One region of the Fischerella major NIES-592 genome, then DNA from elsewhere that is predicted to be linked to it. Evidence: predicted binding sites of a transcription regulator. Region 1 holds the regulator's gene; each other region holds the start of a gene.
What was found. Region 1 encodes HrcA, which represses chaperone genes, less so after heat shock. Its sites were predicted from a motif close to TTAGCACTCNNGANTCNNGAGTGCTAA; they were not measured.

Region 1 (4,291 bases):
AAATCCCTGGTCATGGTGGCAATGTTAGCTTGCGTAACGATGGCAAACTAGCTGACATCGCTCCTACCATTTTGCAGATTTTACAGCTGCCTCAACCACCAGAAATGACTGGGCGATCGCTTTTGCAACCAACAGAGTACGATGTGCAACTTTCTCGCACACCCGTGCAAGTGGGGCTGTAAAAAGTTAATAATAGTGAATTATGAATGAGAATTTAATACAATTCATAATTCATAATTCATAATTCATAATTCACAAACATTTTCCACTATGACCGTTTCTAACGTTGTACAAGGTATCTGGGTTTTTTCTGCAATTGCTTTAATAGTCCTAGTGTTGTTGCATAGCCCCAAAGGTGATGGTATCGCAGCCATTGGTGGGCAAGCCCAATTATTTAGCAGCACTAAAAGTGCAGAAAAAACATTAAACCAAGTAACTTGGGCTTTGACAGTCATTTTTCTTAGTTTATCTGTGGTTTTGAGCGCTGGTTGGCTGCCTAAATAGAAGTGTGAGGAATGGGGGAAGTGTGAGAAGTGGTGAAGAAGACAAGGAAGACAAAGGAGACAAACGATTCATTGGTTCCCAACCAACAACCACTAACCACTAACCACCAAACAACTACTAACATCCCAACAAGTTTAATTTGGCAACGTTTACTAGCATTTATAGGATTAGCTATGATCACGGGACTGCTGTTGATCTTAACTAACGTGCAGTCCTTTGCTGATTTTTCATATTCTCCCAGTTTCTCGACAAAATACTACGACATCACAAATCTTCCCCCCATCACCCTAGCCCCCTATCACCCCACCACTCTAGCTTCACCAAAACCCCATCCCCTACCTTCCACACTGATGCGGTGGCAAGATACAACTAATAGTGGTGACTACTTTTCTCAAGTTGCAACAACGCCAGTAGGTTATTTAGTTTGGTCACAGTTTCCAGTTAAGGTTTACATAGAAACACCATCAACAATAGATCCTAAGCAAGCCCAAGCTTGGATTAATAGTGTCTTGCAGGCTGTACAAGAGTGGAGTGCTTATTTACCTTTACAGGTAGTCGAAAAACAGGAAGTAGCTGATATTACTGTTATACGGAAAACCCCACCACTGCAAAAGTTGCCTAATAGCAATATTCCCCGTGCGCGTTCCGCTCAAACCACTTACGAATTTTACAATAATAAAAATATTTTATACCATCGCTTCACTATCCTGCTTAGTCCCAGCCAAACAGGACAATATCTTTTAGCCGCTGCTCGCCACGAACTAGGTCATGCTTTAGGAATATGGGGACATAGCCAGTTACAGAGTGATGCTTTATATTTTTCTCAAGTTCGCAATCCCCTACCAATTTCTGCTAGAGATGTGAACACACTGAAGCGGGTTTATGAACAACCAACTTGTTTGGGGTGGACTTTACAACGAACTATTTAGGCGTTGTATATTCGAGGGATGAAAATCATCAACAGTAGAGACGTTGCAGTGCAACGTCTCTACAAAATCTGCAACGTCTCTACAAAATCTGCAACGTCTCTACAAAAATAGAGTCTATTGCAAAAATATTTGTCTTGGTTAACTGTAAATGTTCTGTGTTTATCTGTGTTCGATACTTCAAATATCAAAAAATATCAAACCACTCACGAATCATCCATCTGTGATTCTGGCAAAGATGGACGTATGCACAGATATAGTAAAGGGCCAAATAACGGAACTAAAGCTATCAGCCAAAATATTCCAGAACTGTTCCAACCACGCCGCGTCATATCATCCCCCAACAAAGCAGGAAATAATACACATAGCAGGCAAAAATCACAACTCATCACATTAATAAAGCGGCTATTTTGCCACTGCTGGACAAAATTACTCCAATCACCTTGTTCAATACCATAGCTAACCAAAATCGCTGTTCCAATGGTCAGGACAACACCCGTCCAACGAGAATCTAAGATTTTGAGCAAAACATTCTTTGCACCAGAAAACTGCGGATTTGTTTCTCTGATAGCCAAATAGGGTAACAAAGCAAACGCCCCTACAGCAAAAGAAGCAGCAGTAAATGGCCACACTGGAATTTTTTGCCCTCGACCATCAACAAACAGGACTACACTGTAAACAATGGGCCAAATACCCATAATATTGAACAGTACAATCACCAAGGGATTAATACCTTGCCATTGACCAGTAGATAGATTTTTAATCAACTCAAAAGTATCGGGTTGATTGGGAGGAGCAAACAAGAAAGCATACGCAATCAATCCTAGCCAAAGCAACCCAAAGGCGATTTTTCTCATGAGGGATTTAGATAACTGAAAGTCTCCGATAAATACTCAGCAGCAGCAGCAACTAGTGCGATCGCTCCTTCGTAATCTAGGCGTGTTGGCCCCAAAACTCCCACGCTTCCTACCTGTGATGAACCACGGCGGTAGGTGGAAGAAATTAGACTACAGTTACGAATTGGTTCAAGAGGATTCTCTGAACCAATCCTCACTGTTACCCGTGGTTTACCCACTTCCTCAGTCTCATTTTCCTCAAATATTAATCTCCACAGTTGTTCTTGTTCTTCCTCCAATAGTTGGATGATAGTTTGCACCTGTTGTAGTTGGGCAAATTCTGGTTGTCGCAAAACTTCTGCCATTCCACGCACCATGATTTGTGTAACGCCTGGTGTCAAACTGCGACGACTAAATTCTGCCAGGGAATTTTTTAAGTACTCAACATAGTGCTGAAATTCCCGATCTAAATCACTCCAATTGAGATTAGCTACCTCTAACAAACTGCGCCCGCGTAATTGGCTATTTAAAAAGTTAGAAACAAGTTGTAATTCTCGATCTATCACTTCTGGATCAAATTGTGTGTTTTTGCCTTTTGGTGGCAAATCTAATAATGCTGAATGTGTTTCATAATTATCCGTAACTACGATCAGCATGACTCGTCCGACTTCAATTTGCACCAATTGCAAATGCCGCACCATAGCACTGACATTTTGTGGTATTGTAATCAAGGTGATGCAGCCGCTTAGGGTCGCTAAAATTTGGGCTGCCCCTTGTAATAAGCTTTCTAGACTACTATCTTCCCAATTCAAGCTATTTTGTAGTGTCGCTTCTACTTGTCTGGCTAGAGTTTCCGAAGGTGTGATCAACTGATCAACATAAATTCGATAGCCAGAGTCAGAAGGTACTCGCCCAGCAGAAGTGTGTGGTTGATAAAGTAGCCCGGCTTTTTCTAACACACCCATAGCGTTACGAATCGTGGCTGAGCTAACACCCAAGTTGTACTCTTCTAGCAGGGCTTTGGAGCCAACAGGCTCTGCTGTGGCGATGTAGTGACGTACTGTTGCCCAAAGAATATGCTGTTGACGATTGGTTAGCTGGACTTGCATAGCTAATGTTTACCAAAGCAAAATTTTAATTAGTTTTTAAAAAACAAAAAATTATTAAGATGAGAAGCAAAAAGCATTAATATTTAGTTAAGCAAAATAGTAAATAATTGAAGTATCTGAAAATACGTTACAACAAATCTATCTTTTATCTCTCACAAAAGTATCTTTAAGAAGACTTTGATATACATGTGAAAACTTGCTCACTGCAAAATCCTTCTGAATCTCAATAATCTTTACTTAGATTTACGCAAATTGGTAGCTCAAAAGTATTGGTAATTACTAAGTGAAAATTATTCACTCTTAAGTTCAGAATAGCAAAAAAAACTTACAATCGTCATTTACGGTTAATACACAGGAATTGAAGGGTCAACTAACATGGAGTAGGCATCAATACCACCAGAAATATTTTTCACATTTGTAAATCCTTGATTAACCAGCCACTGACACATCTGAGCAGAACGAATGCCATGATGACAAAGTACCAAGGTTTCAGCATCAGGATCTAAGCGCGTGTGAATTTCATTTCCCCATTCAGCAAATTCACTTAGAGGCAAGTTAACAAAACCCTCAATGTGAGCGATCGCGACTTCCTGTGGTTCACGCACGTCCACAAGCTGAAGATTAGGCTCACCTTTGGACAAACGTTGGGCGAGTTCTTCTACACTAATTTCGGTAATGGCTTGAGGTGTCATTCCAATTTTAAACTTTAGATTGGAGATTTTTCCTAGATACTATTTATGTTTGCAGAAAATAGTCATCTTGACCAGGAAAAAATACTTACAGGACTTTGAGCAATACTTTCCGTATCAGGCAACGGAGAACTATTAACAGGGAACAGCCATAATTGATAATTAGTAACTGAAAACAGGTAATTTATGAAACAAGCCTTATTCTTTCGTTCTCTAGCAGCTATTGC
Region 2 (4,291 bases), on a different contig from region 1:
GATCTATGCCATTTGATTTTCAATCGCCCACCGTGCTAACTCAGTACGATTGTGGAGATTGGTTTTGCCCAACATGTTGGACACATGGCTTTCAACTGTACGCTGACTAACATTTAGTTCTTCAGCAATTTCGCGGTTAGCTAAACCCCTAGCGACAAACTGAACTACTTTCAGTTCGGTTGGGGTTAACTGCACATCAAAGGGAACTTGAATACGTGAACCGTTGTCTCCTCCTTTGGCTTGGTGTTCTTTCCAACGAATGGTTTGCTTGAGAGACGATTCTACTTGCGCCACCAACTCTTCTGGTTCAAAGGGCTTGACCATGTATACATCAGCACCTTTATTCAGTCCTTTAACCCGGTCTGCGCTTTGTCCTTTTGCGGATAGAAATAGAACAGGAATCCAACTAGTGCGTTCGTTTTGCCGGACTTGTTCAACAAAAGTATATCCGTCCATTTCCGGCATCATCACGTCGCAGATGATCATATCTGGAACATCCTGCTCTAAAATTTCCAAAGCTTCTCGACCATTTTCTGCGGTGATGACTTCATATCCCCGGAATTCCAAGTAATCCTTCACCAGCAAGATGAGGTTAGGGTCATCATCAATGAGTAGAAGTCGTTTGTATTCTTTCATGCTGGGTTCTTTCATAGCAGTGGCACTTGTCGCGCGTAGATCCATAGGGGCCTTGTATAGCGATCCTTTTTGGTGGATGATTGTGATGTTGTGCTTTTTCCCACTTAACTTGCCTATGTTGAGTAAATGTTTCAAAATTGAAATTTACTTTCCCTGAAACTACTCTATCAACGGCAAAAGTCCAGTAAGGATACGTAGAGCAGTAGTATTTATAATGCGTTATTATATATCGCTTTGAAAGGAGCGAGCAAAAAACTTCAATAGAATAATAATCCTTATAGATTATCAAACTTCACTAGTTCTAAGATGCTCCTGGTAAACACTTAACCCGCACTTGTGTGACTCACCGCTTCACCATATCCCTTGGATGTTAAGCTCCTATTGTGCTGCTCCTCAGTAACCACAGAGGTTTCTGACAGAGGATGAACTAAAAAAGCATATTCTTCCACAATCTTATTTTCGATTAAATGTTCCTGGATAATCCGCTCAATGACTTCCGGGGCTGCTTGGCGATACCAGACACCATCCGGGTAAACCACCATTATCGGCCCAGAGCAACAAACTCGCAAGCAATTAGCTTTGGTTCTGAATATGCAGCTAGGTCGCTCTTGTTGAGGAACATCTAACCTTAATTCCTTCAGACGTTTTTTTAAATACTCCCATGCTTCTAGACTTGCTTGCTTTGAACAACATTTAGGCAATGTTTGATCAGCACAGATAAAAACATGTCGCTGAATTTTTGTCAGTCCTAAAGTTTCTATAGAGTAATTTAGGGCTTGATTTCCTGGTGGTGGAGTTGCTTTCTCTATTTTGTGGCTGGACTGGATCACTATTTTGTTACCCATCTCGCGCTTTCTGATTTCTGTTCTATAACAATTTCTAAACTTTGCAAATAAAGTTGACCATATATAACTATTCGTTACTTATATAAAAAAACCTGAAATCTTGAAATAATTGAGTATTTTTACTTGAATTGGTTAGTGGTTAGTGGTTAGTGGTTAGTGGTTATTAGTGGTTAGTAGTTTTACTCCTCACACCCCTCACGCCCCATCACCTCTCCCAAAGTTCGGGAACCCGTACAAACCCAAATATTGCCATTGCATCCAGTGGTTCGCTAAATTAGCACTCAGGAGTTGAGAGTGCTAACTCTGGAGAAATTCGTATGGCAGCTGTATCTCTTAGCGTTTCTACTGTAAAACCTTTAGGCGATCGCGTGTTTGTAAAAGTGAGCGCCTCTGAAGAAAAGACCGCTGGTGGTCTATATTTACCCGACACCGCCAAAGAAAAGCCCCAAGTTGGCGAAGTTGTTGCGGTTGGTGAAGGCAAAATCAAAGATGATGGTTCTCGTCAGCCAATGGATGTCAAAGTAGGAGATAAAGTTCTCTACTCTAAATATGCTGGTACTGATATCAAGCTAGGAACCGACGAATACGTATTGCTTTCTGAAAAAGACATTTTAGCAATTGTTTCTTAGTGATTGGTCATTGGTCATTAGTCATTGGTTTATTGCAAATGACAAATGACAAAAGACAAAAAATAAATGACAAATAACGTAATGACAAAGGACAACTAAGAAATTATGGCAAAGCGCATTATCTACAACGAAAACGCTCGTCGCGCCCTAGAAAGGGGCATGGATATCCTGGCTGAGGCTGTGGCTGTTACCCTCGGTCCCAAAGGTCGTAACGTAGTACTAGAGAAAAAATTTGGCGCACCCCAAATCATCAATGATGGTGTGACCATTGCTAAAGAAATTGAATTAGAAGACCACGTTGAAAACACAGGCGTTTCTTTGATCCGCCAAGCTGCTTCCAAAACCAACGATGCTGCTGGTGACGGAACCACCACCGCTACTGTTTTGGCACACGCAATGGTTAAAGAAGGCTTGCGGAACGTTGCAGCTGGTGCAAATGCCATTCAGTTGAAGCGTGGTATTGATAAAGCTACCAACTTCTTAGTAGAAAAAATTAAAGAACACGCTCGTCCTGTTGAAGATTCCAAAGCGATCGCTCAAGTTGGTGCAATCTCTGCTGGTAACGACGAAGAAGTCGGTCAGATGATTGCCGAAGCAATGGACAAAGTCGGTAAGGAAGGCGTAATTTCCCTAGAAGAAGGGAAATCTATGACCACCGAATTGGAAATCACCGAAGGGATGCGCTTTGACAAAGGCTACATCTCTCCCTACTTCGCCACCGACGCTGAGCGGATGGAAGCAGTATTTGACGATCCTTACTTACTGCTGACCGATAAGAAAATAGCTTTGGTACAAGATTTAGTCCCTGTTCTGGAGCAAGTGGCACGTCAAGGCAAACCCTTAGTAATTATTGCCGAAGATATTGAAAAAGAAGCTTTGGCAACCTTGGTAGTTAACCGTCTGCGGGGTGTGCTGAACGTAGCTGCTGTCAAAGCTCCTGGATTTGGCGATCGCCGCAAAGCAATGCTGGAAGACATCGCCATTCTCACTGGTGGTCAAGTGATTACCGAAGATGCTGGTTTGAAGCTAGAAAACACCAAGCTGGATAGTTTGGGTAAAGCCCGTCGCATCACCATCACCAAAGACAACACCACCATCGTTGCTGAAGGTAACGAGCAAGCTGTGAAAGCTCGTTGCGAACAGATTCGTCGTCAAATGGACGAAACCGAATCTTCCTACGACAAAGAGAAATTGCAAGAGCGTTTAGCTAAGTTGTCCGGCGGTGTAGCAGTAATTAAAGTTGGTGCTGCTACCGAAACCGAAATGAAAGACAAGAAACTGCGCCTTGAAGACGCGATCAACGCTACCAAAGCTGCGGTAGAAGAAGGTATCGTTCCTGGTGGTGGTACAACTCTCGCTCACCTAGCTCCTCAACTAGAAGAGTGGGCAAATAGTAACCTCAAAGATGAAGAGTTGACTGGTGCGCTAATTGTTGCTCGCGCCTTGTCTGCTCCCCTGAAGCGGATTGCTGAAAACGCTGGTCAGAATGGTGCTGTCATCGCTGAACGCGTGAAAGAGAAGGAATTCAACGTTGGCTTTAACGCAGCCACCAATGAGTTCGTCGATTTGTTGGCTGCTGGTATCGTTGACCCCGCCAAAGTCACCCGTTCTGCACTCCAAAACGCAGCTTCCATCGCTGGTATGGTATTGACTACAGAATGTATCGTTGTTGACAAGCCAGAGCCTAAGGATAATGCACCTGCTGGTGCTGGCGCTGGTATGGGCGGCGACTTCGATTACTAAAATATTGCAAAGGGTGAGTAAGATACTCATCTCTATAAAAAAGCAGCTATTTCCTGTCGGAAGTGGCTGCTTTTTTATGAACCGATACAGCAATTTAGAGACGTGCCATGGTACGTCTCTCAACCACTGAACCGTATTGTTTTATGAACAGTTCTTTCCCAGTGTTTGACATTTTGTCTTTTGATAATTTAGTATTTATGTACTACTAAATATAAATACAAATATAAATGCAGCTATTGAACAATTATTATGAACTGCGTACACCAGAATGAAACAAATCTAACAACTTCGTGCCTCCGACTACAATATTTGAACTGCGCCCACAAGGAGCGCAATAATTTATCCTTGTTCTGTATTTGATTGGTTAGCAGCATGAAATTGATCAATCAATGCTTGGATAATCATTTGCGGATCTTCCGTATCAACTCCCAATTGTTG
Region 3 (4,291 bases), on a different contig from region 1:
TCAGATTTAGAACACAATGGCAGTACGGTTTGGAATGGAGTGAGCAATGCTTTAGCCCTAAAGCATCTACGGACAATGACCATTGGTGATTTAGCGTTAATTTATCACACTGGCAAGGAACGGCGAATTATAGGTGTGGCAGAAGTAACCAGTCAACCTTACCCCGATCCAAAATTAGATGATGTTAAACGAGTAGTTGTAGATTTGCGGCCTGTGCAAAGACTACCTCTACCAGTTTCCCTAGCGCAAATAAAAAAAGATAGCAGCTTTGCAGACTTTGATTTGCTGCGTCTTCCCAGGCTATCTGTAGTCCCAGTGTCAGAGTTGCACTGGGAGCGCCTCCTACAGTTATCAAAGCAGTAATTATTAGACTTTTTGTAAAAGTCGAAATTAATCCCCCTCTGGTCCTTGAAAGGCGTCCCCACCAGATCATCTGTAGTCAAATTAAAGCGAATTGTTATTAGTTGCGATCCCAAATCGCCCTATGATGATTAGCGCGGTGAAACAATCAACAAGAGTAGTTATGGAATTGTTGCCAGAAAACTTACAAACTTTACAAGGAAAAGTAGCAATTGTTACAGGCGCTTCACGGGGAATTGGAAGAGCGATCGCACGGGAATTAGCAAAATTTGGTGCTAGCGTAGTTGTCAACTATGCTAGTTCTAGTCAAGCGGCTGATGAATTAGTGTCAGAAATTACGCAAGCAGGGGGAAGTGCGATCGCGCTTGCGGCTGATGTCAGCAAAGAAGAACAAGTCGATGCTTTAATCAACGCTGCGATCGAAAAGTTCAATCGCCTTGACATCTTGGTCAATAATGCTGGTATAACCCGCGACACACTTTTACTCAGAATGAAGCCAGAAGATTGGCAAGCAGTAATTGATCTCAATTTAACTGGTGTATTTTTATGCACACGTGCCGCCAGTAAAATCATGCTCAAACAGCGTTCAGGACGGATCATCAACATTACCTCCGTTGCTGGACTCATGGGTAATCCCGGACAAGCCAACTACAGCGCTGCTAAAGCAGGTGTGATTGGTTTTACTAAAACTGTTGCGAAAGAACTAGCTTCTCGTGGCATTACTGTTAACGCCGTTGCCCCTGGTTTTATCGCCACTGATATGACCAGCAATCTCGATGCCGAAGGTATTCTCAAGTATATTCCCCTTGGTCGCTATGGTCAGCCAGAAGACATTGCTGGCATGGTGCGTTTCCTGGCTGCCGACCCCGCAGCAGGCTACATCACCGGACAAGTCTTTAACGTAGATGGCGGTATGGTGATGGCATAGAAAAAATTATGAATTTATGAATTATGAAACTGGGCTTTCGTCTTTTTCATAATTCATCATTCATAATTTATGTTGCCTTTACCCTCTGCCAAACGGTGAAGCCTAACAAAGTAATAATACTGAGGGTAGTAGCAATTATAACTACCAAACTCATGCCTCGGATTGTCATCGCCAGCCAGTTGCAAACTAAAGCAATTGACCAAAGAGTCAAGGCTGCATGGCGCTGAGATAAACCCCAAGCTAGCAAGCGATGATGTAAATGGTCTTTTCCGGGAGTACTTAGGGGGTTTTTCCCTGCCATAAGTCGCCGCACAAATACTTGGGTAGTATCTAGCACTGGCAAAAGTAAAAACAAAACAGGTGGTACTAAAGAAAAAATTGTAGTGGCTTGTAGTTCACCGACAATGGCAGTTGCAGCTAGTACGTAGCCAAAAAAATATGCTCCGGCATCACCCATAATAATGTGTGACGGATGAAAGTTGTGGCGTAAAAAACCTAATGCTGCTCCTGCTAAGGCTGCCAAAACTAGTGTTGCTGCTGCCCAGTTGGGAAACTGCGCCGAAACAGCTAATAAACTCATAGCAGTGATAAAACTAACTCCTCCTGCCAAACCATCCATACCGTCCATCAAATTGATGGCATTAGTAATTGCTACCACCCAAAACACCGTTAGCGATGTGGAGAGTAGCGAGTCGAGGGGAGTACCAAAAGTAACTTTAATGCTAATGCCATTGCCAACCAACAGCAGGGCCGTCAGAATTTGTACTAACAGACGAACTGAGGGAGGTAAACCGAATTGATCATCAATAAAGCCAACTAGCACCAGTATCGAACCCCCCAAAAGAATAGTTAAAACCTGAGCTAGTACACCTTGAAGTTCAATTGGTCTTAACAAACTTGCCAAGATCAAAGCCGCTAGCACTCCTGCGTAGATAGCCAGACCGCCTGCATTTGGCAAAGGTTCTCGGTTTAAACGCCGTGCATTTGGTTGATCAGCCCAACCAACTCGTAAGGCAAATTTACGTACCTCTGGAATCAAACGCCACGTTACAACCCACGCCAATAGAAATGTAAACACTACTGCTAACCAGCCGGAACCGCTGGGTTCAGCAATACCAAGCGCCTCAAGGGAGCTGTATATATTCATCTCCCGTTTCCACCATTAATGCCAGTATCCAATATCAGCATCAAGTGTATAACAATCATTTTTTTTTCTCACTACAAATATGAGAGTATATGGACTGCCTTATTTGGGTTCTCGTAGCTTGAATTAAGGGAATAGGAAGAAATTTAGATTTTTTTGGGTGGATTCCCCTACATCCCTAAACCTATATCCTCCTATAGCCTAGTAAAGATTAATAAACTCAACAGCTTATGGCTTGTTGACTTAGCACTCTTGGCTTGTGAGTGCTAAATTGTCTAATGGAAGAACTCACAAATTAAACCAAACTAAAAAGTATGGCCAAAATTATTGCATTTGATGAAGATTCCCGACGTGCCTTAGAAAGGGGCATCAATACTCTTGCTGATGCAGTGAAAATTACCCTGGGGCCAAAGGGCCGCAACGTCCTTTTAGAAAAAAAGTTTGGTACACCCCAAATCGTGAATGACGGGATCACCGTTGCTAAAGAAATTGAACTAGAAGATCCCCTAGAAAATACAGGGGCAAAACTCATCCAAGAAGTTGCTTCTAAAACAAAAGAAGTAGCTGGCGATGGCACAACTACAGCAACTGTACTGGCTCAAAGCATGATCCGCGAAGGTTTGAAAAATGTAGCAGCTGGAGCAAATCCAGTCGCAACAAGACATGGGATCGAAAAAACCGTAGAAAGGCTAGTGCAGGAGATTGCAGCAGTCGCCAAGCCAGTAGAAGGAAGCGCGATCGCTCAAGTCGCGACTGTTTCGGCTGGAAACGATGAAGAAATCGGTGCCATGATTGCCGAAGCAATGGAAAAAGTCACTAAAGATGGTGTAATCACCGTAGAAGAATCTAAATCCCTAACTACGGAATTAGAAGTAGTTGAGGGGATGCAGATTGACCGGGGTTACATTTCCCCCTACTTTATCACTGACAACGAACGGATGACGGTGGAATTTGAAAATGCCCGCATTCTGATCACCGATAAAAAAATCAGCAGTATTCAGGACTTAGTCCCTGTTTTAGAAAAAGTTGCCCGTTTGGGTCAACCTCTATTGATTATCGCTGAAGATGTAGAAGGGGAAGCTTTAGCAACTTTGGTAGTCAACAAAGCGCGGGGTGTGCTGTCAGTTGCTGCGATTAAAGCACCTGGATTTGGCGATCGCCGCAAAGCGATGCTGCAAGACATTGCTATTCTGACAGGCGGACAATTAATTTCCGAAGAAATCGGTTTAAGTTTAGATATGGTTTCTTTGGAAATGCTGGGAGTTGCGCGTAGAATTTCCATTGACAAAGAAAACACAACCATCGTTGCTGATGGCGAACACAAAGACGACGTACAAAAGCGCATCGCTCAAATTCGTAAGCAGTTAGAAGAAACTGATTCCGAATATGACAAAGAAAAACTGCAAGAACGCATCGCCAAGCTAGCTGGTGGTGTAGCTGTAATTAAAGTTGGTGCAGCCACAGAAACCGAACTCAAAGACCGTAAATTGCGGATTGAAGATGCTCTCAACGCCACCAAAGCAGCCGTAGAGGAGGGTATAGTTCCTGGTGGTGGTACGATGCTGATTCACCTATCTACAAAAGTCGCTGAAATTAAAAACAGCCTCAACGAAGAAGAACAAATTGGCGCTGATATTGTTGGGCGATCGCTAGATGCACCCCTGCGCCAAATAGCAGATAACGCTGGTGTTGAAGGTTCTGTCATCGTTGAAAAAGTCCGTACTACAGAATTCAACGTCGGCTACAATGCTGCGACTGGTGAATTTCAAGACATGATCGCCGCAGGTATTCTTGATCCTGCCAAAGTCGTACGTTCTGCCTTGCAAAACGCAGCTTCTATTGCTTCTATGGTCTTAACT

Region 2: the regulator HrcA is predicted to act here: its motif matches at 1,756-1,782, upstream of groES (co-chaperone GroES).
Region 3: the regulator HrcA is predicted to act here: its motif matches at 2,676-2,702, upstream of groL (chaperonin GroEL).

Annotation. Positions count from the first base shown of each region.
Region 1 covers NZ_MRCA01000001.1:51,340-55,630, forward strand. Annotated here, with positions in the region: gene gpmI (2,3-bisphosphoglycerate-independent phosphoglycerate mutase) at 1-182, shown strand, start outside; gene secG (preprotein translocase subunit SecG) at 271-504, shown strand; gene NIES592_RS00180 (peptidase) at 576-1,433, shown strand; gene NIES592_RS00185 (DUF2834 domain-containing protein) at 1,637-2,287, opposite strand; gene hrcA (heat-inducible transcriptional repressor HrcA) at 2,284-3,375, opposite strand; gene NIES592_RS00195 (rhodanese-like domain-containing protein) at 3,720-4,067, opposite strand; gene NIES592_RS00200 (DUF3352 domain-containing protein) at 4,251-4,291, shown strand, end outside.
Region 2 covers NZ_MRCA01000002.1:536,968-541,258, forward strand. Annotated here, with positions in the region: gene NIES592_RS06280 (response regulator transcription factor) at 4-681, opposite strand; gene NIES592_RS06285 ((2Fe-2S) ferredoxin domain-containing protein) at 960-1,481, opposite strand; gene groES (co-chaperone GroES) at 1,799-2,110, shown strand; gene groL (chaperonin GroEL) at 2,216-3,853, shown strand; gene NIES592_RS06300 (hypothetical protein) at 4,193-4,291, opposite strand, start outside.
Region 3 covers NZ_MRCA01000010.1:105,379-109,669, forward strand. Annotated here, with positions in the region: gene NIES592_RS17400 (EVE domain-containing protein) at 1-363, shown strand, start outside; gene fabG (3-oxoacyl-[acyl-carrier-protein] reductase) at 524-1,288, shown strand; gene NIES592_RS17410 (MraY family glycosyltransferase) at 1,356-2,435, opposite strand; gene groL (chaperonin GroEL) at 2,747-4,291, shown strand, end outside.